DNA from 2 places in the Streptomyces sp. NBC_01471 genome. Region 1 is predicted to be linked to the other one. Evidence: riboswitches for the same ligand, from Rfam matches in the RefSeq annotation. Region 1 holds a riboswitch; the other holds the start of a gene.

Region 1 (5,384 bases):
GCTGGCGCAGCAGCCCTTCGGGCCCGCTCTCCGCGTAACCGGCGGAGATCACGACGAGCCCCTGCACCCCGCTCGCCCCGCAGTCGGCGACCACGTCGGGCACCTGTGCGGCCGGTACGGCGACGACCACCAGGTCGACCGCGTCCCCGGTGGCGGCGACGGACGCCACCGACCGGTGGGCGGGGGCACCGTCCACTTCGGTGAGGCCGTCGGGGAAGGCACGGTTCACCGCGTAGGTGCGCCCGGTGAAGCCGGATCCGTGCAGATTGCGCAGGACGGCGCGCCCCACCCCGCCGGGGGTGCGCCCCACCCCGACGACGGCGACGGAGCGGGGGGCCAGCAGCCGCTGCACCGACCGCGCCTCCGCGCGCTGTTCGCGGGCGCGCTGGACGGCCAGGGACGCCTCGGTGGGTTCCAGATCGAAGGTGAGGTGGACCGAGCCGTCCTCGAAACTGCGCTTCTGCTCGTACCCGGCGTCCGTGAACACCTTGATCATCTTGTTGTTGGCCGGCAGCACCTCGGCGGTGAAGCGGCTGACCTCGCGCTCCCTGGCGACCGCCGCGATGTGTTCGAGCAGCGCGGAGGCCACGCCGCGCCCCTGGTGGGCGTCCTGCACGAGGAAGGCGACCTCGGCCTCGTGCGCGCCGATCCGGTCGTAGCGGACGGTCGCGATGAACTCGCCGCCGACGGTCGCCGCGAGACCCACCCGGTCGACGTAGTCATGATGGGTGAAGCGGTGGACGTCCTTGGCGGAGAGCCGGGGGTACGGAGCGAAGAAGCGGTAGTACTTCGACTCGGGCGAGACCAGCTCGTAGAAGCTGACCAGCCGGTCGGCGTCCTCGGTGGTGATCGGCCTGATCCGCGCGGTACCGCCGTCGCGCAGCACCACGTCCGCCTCCCAGTGGGCCGGGTACTCCTGGTGCGGGTTCTCCTCCAGCGGGGGCTGCATGCTGAAAGCGTACGGGTCGCGGTGGTCAGGGGAGCGGTGCAGTCTGGGACGCGGCGGAGCCTCAGAACGCCGGACCCCCGTGCAAGAATGGTCTAGACAACTCTCGCGGAACTCGAAGGGCAACACCATGGCTGAGCGTCGCGTCAAGGTCGGTTGGACCGAGGGCCTGCACGCCCGACCGGCCTCCATCTTCGTCCGTGCCACCACGGCTTCCGGCGTCCCGGTGACGATCGCGAAGAACGGCGGCGACCCGGTCAACGCCGCGTCGATGCTCGCGGTCCTCGGCCTGGGCGTGGAGGGCGGCGAGGAGATCGTGCTCACCTCGGACGTGGAGGGCGCCGACGCCGCCCTGGACCGGCTGGCCAAGCTGGTCACCGAAGGGCTCGACGAACTCCCCGAGACCGTCTGAAGCGGCCCTCACAGCGCCCCGGACCGCAGTGTTCCGAATTCTGGACACTGCGGTTCTGCCTTTCCCTCTTTTCCGGGATCAGAAAAGCAGAACATAAAGAGGAAACCCCGAGAGCACGGAGAGCCGCGCCGGGATATTCCCTTCTCCCCTGTATACGGCAGCACTGTTAATCGGTGATGCTCGCAATGTTTACAGCATGTTGCGAATCCCTCACGCGGCCCTGTTTCCGCAGCCGGTGCGCCGCGGCGGCGCGCTCGGCGTGCACCGCGGTGAGGGCACGGGCCCGCTCCGCGTCGCCGCGCGCCACCGCGTCCACGATCGAGCCGTGCTCGGCCCAGGAGACGACGGGAAGGACCGGCTGGTCGACCGCGTACATCCAGCTGATCTTCTGCCGCAGCTGGCCGAGCAGCGTGGTCAGCGCCGCACTGCCCGATGACTGTGCCAGCGTCTCGTGGAACCAGCCGCCGAGCGACCGCAGGTCCTCGCCCTGGCCGCGCCCGGCACGTTCCTGCCCCAGCCTGACCAGGCCGCGGAGCACCTTCAGATGAGCATCGGTCCGCCGCTGGGCGGCGCGCGCCGCGCCCATCGGCTCCAGCAGCATCCGTATCTCCAGCAGGTCGGCCGCCTCCCGCTCGGTCGGTTCGGCGACACAGGCGCCCGCGTGGCGGCGGGTGACGACGAACCCCTCGGACTCCAGGGTCCGCAGCGCCTCACGGACAGGGACACGGGAGACGCCGTAGCGGCGCGCGAGCACCTCCTCGGTCAGCCGGCCACCCCGCTCGTACACCCCCGAGATGATGTCGTCACGGATTGCCGTGCATACCGAATGCGCGGGAATGCGCATGACCGAACCTCCGCATCGACGCCCGCATATCGCGGTCTGTACGCACCTGTGCGGCGACTCTATGGCAGGGCAGGTTAATTCCCGAAGGCCCCCGGTAAATCATGGATATCTTTTGGCCATGTAAAAACCGGACGTACGAACACCGGGCGTTAGGAAAATGTCCGTGCGAACACCCGGGACGCGTGTGGCCCCGGCGCGGCGAGCACCGGGGCCACACGGGACGCGCCGGGTCAGACCTTCACACCGTGCGAGCGCAGGTACGCGACGGGGTCGATGTCCGAGCCGTAGTCGGGGCCGGTGCGGGCCTCGAAGTGGAGGTGCGGGCCCGTGACATTGCCGGTGGCGCCGGAGAGCGCGATCTGCTGGTCCGATGTGACGGACTGGCCGACCGAGACGCCGATGGACGACAGGTGGCCGTACTGCGTGTACGTGCCGTCGTGCATCCGGATGACGATGTTGTTGCCGTACGCGCCGCCCCAGCCGGCCTCCACGACCGTGCCGGCGCCGACGGCATGGACCGGGGTGCCGCTCGCGGCGTGGAAGTCGATGCCGGTGTGGCTGCCGGAGGACCAGAGGCTGCCGCCGGTCTTGTAGCCGGTGGACACGTACGAGTCGGCGACCGGGGGCACGAAGGCGTTGAGGCGCTTGCGGGCCTCGGCCCGGGCCGCGCGCTGCTTGGCCGCCTTCGCCTCGCGCTCCCGCTCGGCCTTCGCCTTCGCGGCTGCCGCCCTGGCCTTGGCGGCGGCCTTCGCCTTCGCCAAGGCCTCGGCGTGGGCGGCTTCGTGCCGCTGGGCCGTGGCCTGGGCGGCTATCCGGTCGGCGACGGTGTCACCGACCAGTATGGTCCGGTCGAGGCGGGCCTCCTGTGCGGTGGAGACCTTCGCGCTGTCGGCCATCGCCGGGGAGGCGAGGGTGCCGATGACACCGGCTGTGGCGAGGGTGGCGACTCCGGCGACGCCCGCGGTCCTGCGGGTCGGACGGTTCGGGGCACGGTGCTTGCCGGTAGGGCGGCTGAACGCCATGAAGGGGCTGGTCCTTTCCTTCCCTCTCGCCTACCGGGTTAGCTGACGGGTTCGGAGCAGGAAGGTCTCCTACGGGCCCGCCCCTGCGGAGCGGCCCCGATTCACCCCAGGGACTGAGTGGGTCCCCGGCTCCCCGGGCTCGCGCCTGACGGGGACTCGGCGATCGCTGCCCGGCGCCGCGGTTGCGGCTTACGTCCGACGGACAGCGCATGTGACGGTAAGTGAGCGGTGCCGGTCGGGCCAAACAGAGAGCGGGTTTTGTCGCACATCCCACAGGACATCCCACCGGCAGCAGCCGCCAAAGGCCGCGCATCCGACAACCACGACATACAGCCCGGGACTCTGTACCCCGGCACGCAGCCGGGTCCCGGTGGGCGCGCCGCCCACCGGGACCCCGGGGATCCGCTGCGGCCGCCCGTGCCTCGGGGCGGCCGTGACGTCAGCTCGCGACCACGGTCACTTCACCGATGCCCAGCGCCCTGACCGGCTCCACGATCTGTGCGGCGTCCCCCACCAGGACCGTCACCAGCCGGTCGTCGGGGAAGGCGGAGACCACGGCCGCGGTCGCCTCGACCGTGCCGGTCGCGGCGAGGTGCGCGTACAGCTGTGCCTGGAAGTCGTCCGGCAGGTGCTGCTCGACCTGATCGGCCAGCGTGCCCGCGACGGCGGCGGCCGTCTCGTACTTCAGCGGGGCGACGCCCACCAGGTTCTGTACGGCGACGTCCCGCTCGGCGTCGGTCAGCCCGCCCGCGGCCAGCGTCCTGAGCACCGTCCAGAGGTCGTCGAGCGCGGGTCCGGTCGACTCGGTGTCCACCGACCCGCTGATGGCGAGCATGGCGGCGCCGGTCCCGTCGGGCGCGGAGCGGATCACCTGGCTGAAGGCCCGCACACCGTAGGTGTAGCCCTTCTCCTCGCGCAGGACGCGGTCCAGACGGGAGGTGAGCGTGCCGCCCAGGCAGTACGTGCCGAGGACCTGGGCGGGCCAGACCCGGTCGTGCCGGTCGGCACCGATCCGGCCGATCAGCAGCTGGGTCTGGACCGCTCCGGGGCGGTCCACGACGACCACCCGGCCGGTGTCGTCCGCGGTGATCGGGGGCACCGGGCGGGGCGTGCCCGCGTTGCCCTTCCACTCGCCGAGGGTCTCGGCGAGCACCGCGTCCAGGTCGGTGCCCGCCAGGTCGCCGACGACCACGGCGGTGGCTGTCGACGGCCGGACGTACGCGTCGTAGAAGGCACGGACGGCCGGCGCGTCGATGCGCGCCACCGTCTCCTCGGTGCCCTGGCGCGGACGCGACATGCGCGCGGTGGCCGGGAACAGCTCCTTCGAGAGCTGCTTGGCGGCGCGGCGGGCCGGGTTGGCCAGCTCGTGCGGGATCTCGTCCAGCCGGTTGCCCACGATCCGCTCGACCTCGCTCGGGGCGAAGGCGGGCGCGCGCAGTGCGTCCGCGAGCAGGCCGAGCGCCTTGGGCAGCCGGGAGACCGGCACTTCCAGGGAGACCCGGACACCGGGGTGGTCGGCGTGCGCGTCGAGTGTGGCGCCGCAGCGCTCCAGCTCAGCGGCGAACTCCTCGGCGCTGTGCTTGTCGGTGCCCTCGGAGAAGGCCCTCGCCATGATCGTGGCGATGCCGTCGAGCCCCTCGGGCTCGGCGTCCAGCGGGGCGTCGAGGCTGATCTCGACAGCGACGACCTGCTGTCCGGGACGGTCGCAGCGCAGCACCGTCAGGCCGTTGGGCAGGGTGGAGCGCTCGGGGGCCGGGAAGGCCCAGGGCCTGGGGGCACCCGCCTGGGGCTGCGGGTGGAAGGTCATCGTCACGGCCGCGGGGTCGGTCACTGGTCCGCCTCTGTGCTCTCGGTGGTCGCGGCGGCCTCGTCGGATACGCCGTCCGCACTGGTCTCTTCGGGCTCATCGGCGGTGACGGGCTCGTACACCAGCACAGCCCTGTTGTCCGGGCGCAGCCGGGCCTTGGCTACCTCCTGCACCTCGTCGGCCGTGATGTCCAGCACCCGGCCGACGGCGGTCAGCGCCAGCTGCGGGTCGCCGAACAGCACGGCGTACCTGCACAGTTCGTCGGCGCGGCCGGCGACCGTACCGAGCCGGTCGAGCCACTCCCGCTCCAGCTGGGCCTGCGCGCGCTCCATCTCCTCGGCCGTGGGCCCCAC
Region 2 (5,384 bases), 5.8 Mb from region 1:
CCGAGCGGTTCCCCGGCGAGGGGGGTGCTACGGCTTCGGTGTGGCGTGCGGGGCGCACGTCACATCGTGACGGCCGGTGCCGCCGGTGAGCAGATAACGGTCCACCCGGGTGTTGATGCACGGGTTGACCAGGCCGGTCACCCCGTGCGATCCGGCGTCCTTCTCGATGACCAGACGTGAGCCCTTGAAGCGCTTGTGCAGATCGACGGCCCCCTGGAACGGGGTGGCCGCGTCACGGGTCGACTGCACGATCAGCACCGGCGGGAGCCCCTTGCCCGTGTGGACGTTCACCGGGGTCTGCTGCTTCGCGGGCCAGGTGGCACAGGGCAGGTTCATCCAGGCGTTGGACCAGGTGAGGAACGGGTAGTCCTTGTTGAGCCGGGTGTTGTCCCGGTCCCATGTCCGCCAGTCCGTCGGCCACTTGGCGTCCGCGCACTCGACCGCGGTGTAGACGGCCGTGCCGTTCTCCGCGGAGATGTTGCCCGCGGTGTCCGACATGTCGGGTCCTGCGGCATCGATCAGCGGCTGCGGGTCACCGGCGAGGTACTGGCTCCAGGCCTTGGCGACCGGCGCCCAGGAGGAGTCGTAGTACGGCGCGTTCTGGAAGAAGGCGACCAGTTCGGCGGGGCCCACGACACCGCCGATCGGATGTGCCTTCGCCTCGGCTCGCAGCTTCACCCACTGCTGTTCGACGGCGGCCGCCGTCTTCCCCAGGTGGAAAGCGGCGTCGTTGGCCGCGACCCAGGCCTGCCAGTCGTGCCAGCGGCCCTGGAAGGCGACGTCCTGGTTGAGGTTGGCCTCGTACCAGATGTTCGACTTCTTCGGGTCGACCACACTGTCGACGATCATCCGGCGGACGTGCCCCGGAAAGAGCGTCCCGTACACCGCCCCCAGGTAGGTGCCGTAGGAGACGCCCAGGTAGTTGAGTTTCTTCTCGCCGAGCGCCGCCCTGATGACGTCGAGGTCGCGCGCCGTGTTCGGCGTGGTCAGATACGGAAGCATCGCACCGCTGCGCTTCGCGCAGCCGGCGGCGTACTGCGCCGCGAGCTTGCGCTGAACCCGCTTGTCGGCCGTGCTGTCGGGGACGGGATCGGCCTTGGGGGCGCTCACGTACTCCTGCGGGTCGACGCAGGAGACCGGCGCCGAGTGGCCCACCCCGCGCGGGTCGAAGCCGACGAAGTCGTACGCCTTGGCGGTGTTGACCCAGAGTGCGCTCTTGGTGGTGGTCCTGGCGGGGAAGCGCATGCCAGAAGCGCCGGGGCCACCCGGGTTGTAGACGAGGGAGCCCTGCCGCTCCGACTTCGCGCCGGTGCTCACGGCACGGTCCACCGCGAGCTTGATCGTCCGGCCGTCCGGATGTGCGTAGTCGACCGGCACGGTCACCCACCCGCACTGGATCGGCTTCGCGAGCGCCCAGTCCGCAGGACAGTCCCGCCAGTCGATCCCGGCCCTCGCCGCCCGCGCGGCGGCGACGGCCGCGCCGTGTGCCTCCGAGCCGGCGTGGCCGCGGCCGTCGGCGGTGGCCGACGGCGCCGCCATGGCGCCCGCTATGAGAGTCGCCGCGGCCAGAGCGCCGGCCGAGCCGAGCACTGCGGTGCGTCTCACGTGGTACCTCCCCCTGTGCGAAGCGCCGTTCGTACGGCGCTCTCCAGTACGTACAGGGGATCCTTTCTTGTGAACGGTCCCTGACAACAGGCCGCATGAGCGTTCTTTACCAAGCCGAAATGCGGAGAACCGGCCCCGGTGAGCGGTGCAACACAAGCGGCTGACCGGCGGCTCTCAACGCGGACCAGAATCGGAGACGTTGGCCGGTCGAGGGTGAAGTACCACTCCTGCGGGCCGAGTTGCCGGTGCCGGGACGCTCGCCCCCGCGGGGCATCCGGTACGCACGTCCACGACGCGGTGAACCGTTCGCCCAACCCGTCACCGTGCGGGCCGTCTCCGCGTGGCCACGCGGGCTCCGGCGCCCGTACGCCGGCATCCGCACAGGAACACGGCCCGGATCCACCTTCCGGTGGCCGCCGGTACACCGATGGGTGCCCCCCGGAAGGCGTAGGCGGACACCGGTCCGGCGGCCGCGCCGAGTTGCGGATTCCAGCGGCTCAACCACCCTGGACCCGCGCTGCGCCCCAGGTGAGGGCCGTGCGACCGCGGAGTCCGGCGGCGCGGCGCCCGCGGTCCCCACTCGAACAGATCAGTGGCTCGAAACATCACAAATCGGCGCGGTCAGCCGGAAATCCGCCACGCCATGGGTGAAGATCCGGGAGACGACAAGCCCCCGCCACCACGGCGGGGCGGTCCGGGCGGACGCCGAGTCCTGCCGCCGTACCCGGATGTCTGGTCGACACGAGTGGATCGGCAGGAGTGGAGGACCCAAGCAGTCCGGGGCGACAGCGACGTCGCTCCTCGGGGTGAAGCCGCCCGGCAGGATGACCGACTTGATCAGTCGGTCATCCTGCCGGGCGGCCGGGCAACTTCGCCGGCCCGAACCCGACAGGTCATCCTTCACAGGCGGTTTGCGAAGGGTTGCGCATGACTGCGCAGATTCATATCCCGTCTTTGCTCTCCCGGGCCGGAACAGCCTCGGCCCTCACCCTCGCGGCCGTCGCGGGGACCTCCCTGGCACCGGGCGCGACCGTGGACGCCCAGGCCGCCGCGCACGCCGTCCGAGCGGTGCAGATCGCGGCCTCCAAGAAGGGATCGCCCTATCAGTGGGGGGCGGCGGGGCCGTCGCGCTTCGACTGTTCGGGGCTGACGCTCTACTCGTACAAACAGGCCGGCAAGAAGCTGCCGCGCACCGCCCAGGCGCAGTACAACCGCGTACGCCACATCCCGGCGTCCAGTCGGCACCGCGGTGACCTGGTGTTCTTCCACTACGGCCGGAGCGTTTACCACGTCGGCATCTACGCCGGGAGCGGGAAGATCTGGCACTCCCCCAAGACCGGCGCCGTGGTCAGGCTGGAGAAGATCTGGTCCCGCAGCGTCTGGTACGGCCGGGTGGGCTGAAGCGGGGAGGCATCAGCCACCGCGGGCTCGTTCAGCCCTGGACCGGGGCCGTCCAGGGCAGGGCGATCCATACGGTCTTGCCGCCGTCCCGCGTCGGGGTGACGGAGAGCCGGCCGCCGTGCTCGGCTGCCAGCCAGCGGATGATGACCATGCCCCGGCCGTTGTCCTGCTGCACGGCCGCGGGCAGCCGCTGGGGCCAGCGCGGATGGCTGTCGGTGACGCCCACACACAGCCGCTCGTCCCGCTCCAGGACGGCCTCCACCGTGAAGGTGGGGGACGCGCCGAAGGTGTGCTGCACCGCGTTGGTCGCGAGCTCCGAGACGATCAGCCGGATGGTGTCCGCCAACTCGGCTTCGGGGGGCAGCCCCCAGCCGGTGAGCACACGGGCCACGAACGTCCGGGCGGCCGGGACCGAAGCAGCCTCGCTCGGCAGGGTGACGGATGCTTCCTGGTGGTCTGCCATGACGGCCTGTCCCTTTCCCACCGCTACCGGCGCAGGTCTCGTGACGGATGGCACTTCGAGACGGCCTCAGGTGGCACTTCGTGCGAGCGTGACACTCATAGTGACCGCAGTACCGGCGATCCACAAAGATGTGCATATATCTGTCGCTCAAAGTGATGAACTCTCCGACGCGAGACCGTATTTGACGGCCGGGATGGCACGTTGGCAGAAACGGCCGACCGGAGGGAGAACGCGGGTGCGGAGCAGCCCGGAGGTACGCCGCGTCAAACTCGGTGCCGAGCTGCGCCGGTTGCGGGTGCTGGCCGGGCTGACCAGCGCGGCGGCGGCCCGGCAGGCGGGCTGGCACCAGTCGAAGGTGAGCAGGATCGAGACCGGGCGCAGTGGCGTGAAGCCGTCCGATGTGGCCCTGCTGCTCGATGCGTACGGGGTACGGGACGCATCGCAGCGCGAGCTTCTGGACGCACTGTGCGGTGCGGACGCCGCCGAGAGCGCCGGCTGGTGGCACACGTACCGGAGTCTGCTGCCCGCCCAGTACCGGGATTTCATCAGGCTGGAGTCCCAGGCGTGCACGGCGCACACCTTCGAGACCTCGGTGATGCCCGGCCTGCTGCAGACGCCCGGTTACGCGAAAGCGGTCACCCGGGCCTCGCTCGACGGGCTGCCGGCCCGGACCGTGGACTCGCTGGTCGATGTGCGGCTGGCGCGGCAGCGGGTGCTGGAGGCGGACCCGCCGCTGGAGCTGAGCGCGGTCGTCGACGAGGCGGCCCTGCACCGCCGGGTGGGCGGGCGCGGGGTGATGGCCGAGCAGTTACGGCATGTACGGGAGGTCGCCCGGCTGCCTCATGTGCGGTTGCAGGTCATGCCGTTCGCCGCGGGAGGGCACCTCGGGCTGACGGGTTCTTTCACAATCTTCTCGTTTTCGAACATCGTTGATCTGGATGTGGTCGTTCTCGACCATTTGATGAGTAGTCGTTATCTGGAACGGAAAGAAGAGCTGGAGGCGTACAGCGCCGCGTTCCGCAGGATCCAGGCGCGCGCCCTTCCACAGAAGGAATCGTTGGATCTCATCGCCGGGCTCGGTGACGGCGTCTAGGGAGGCATCATGTCCGCACGTCCTGCGAACGTCCCTTCCAGCACTTCTCTGAACGGCGCGCGGTGGCGGCGCAGCAGCCGCAGCACCGGAATGAACAACTGTGTCGAGGCCGCGTTACTCGACGGCGGTCTGCTGGCCGTCCGGGACTCCAAGCGGGTGAACCGCCCGGCGCTGCTCTTCGGAACGGGCCCGTGGACCTGCTTCCTGGCCTCGGTGCACGACCCGGGCACCGGAGGACCCGGCACCGCGGGCCGCTGAGCGGCGACTTGAGCGGGCGGCCAGGCAGGCAGACGACGCCCACCGGATACCCGTCATCCGGTGGGCGCGGTCTGCAGCACCGTGTCCACCGCCCACTCGATCTGCTCGTCCGTCAGATCGGCGCGGGCGGTGAGCCGCAGCCGTGAGATGCCGTCCGGTACCGACGGCGGGCGGAAGCAGCCGACCACCAGTCCCGCTTCGCGGCAGTCGGCCGCCCAGCGCACCGCCTGCCCCGGCGAGGGAGCCAGGACGGAGACGACGGCGGCCTGCGGCCGTACCGCGCTGAGCCCGCCCGCGGTCAGACGTGTGTGCAGGCTGTGCGCCACCGTACGGGTACGCCCGGCGAGCAGGGGTTCGTTCCGCAGCAGCCGCAGGCTCGCCAGTGCGGCACCCACGGCGGCGGGCGCGAGGCCCGTGTCGAAGATGAAGGTGCGTGCCTCGTTGACCAGATGATCGATGACCCGGGCGGGCCCGAGCACCGCGCCGCCCTGGCTGCCCAGGGACTTCGACAGGGTGACCGTGGAGACCACGTCGGGAGCGCCCGCGAGTCCCGCCGCGTGCACG

Evidence for each region. A riboswitch is a leader RNA that binds a small molecule or an ion and turns the genes downstream of it on or off. The one in region 1 is predicted to bind cyclic di-AMP.
Region 2: it holds a riboswitch for cyclic di-AMP, as region 1 does, so the genes downstream of both, OG285_RS33265 (C40 family peptidase) here and OG285_RS07020 (M23 family metallopeptidase) in region 1, are expected to answer to the same signal.

What each region holds. Positions count from the first base shown of each region.
Region 1 is NZ_CP109450.1:1,583,777-1,589,160, forward strand. Features, by position in the region: gene OG285_RS07005 (GNAT family N-acetyltransferase) at 1-949, opposite strand, end outside; gene OG285_RS07010 (HPr family phosphocarrier protein) at 1,077-1,358, shown strand; gene OG285_RS07015 (GntR family transcriptional regulator) at 1,525-2,202, opposite strand; gene OG285_RS07020 (M23 family metallopeptidase) at 2,433-3,224, opposite strand; cyclic di-AMP (ydaO/yuaA leader) riboswitch at 3,237-3,396, opposite strand; gene OG285_RS07025 (M16 family metallopeptidase) at 3,664-5,031, opposite strand; gene OG285_RS07030 (M16 family metallopeptidase) at 5,052-5,384, opposite strand, start outside.
Region 2 is NZ_CP109450.1:7,354,759-7,360,142, reverse strand. Features, by position in the region: gene OG285_RS33270 (alpha/beta hydrolase) at 28-1,539, opposite strand; cyclic di-AMP (ydaO/yuaA leader) riboswitch at 2,312-2,529, shown strand; gene OG285_RS33265 (C40 family peptidase) at 2,533-3,006, shown strand; gene OG285_RS33260 (ATP-binding protein) at 3,038-3,469, opposite strand; gene OG285_RS33255 (helix-turn-helix domain-containing protein) at 3,705-4,562, shown strand; gene OG285_RS33250 (DUF397 domain-containing protein) at 4,572-4,820, shown strand; gene OG285_RS33245 (8-amino-7-oxononanoate synthase) at 4,874-5,384, opposite strand, start outside.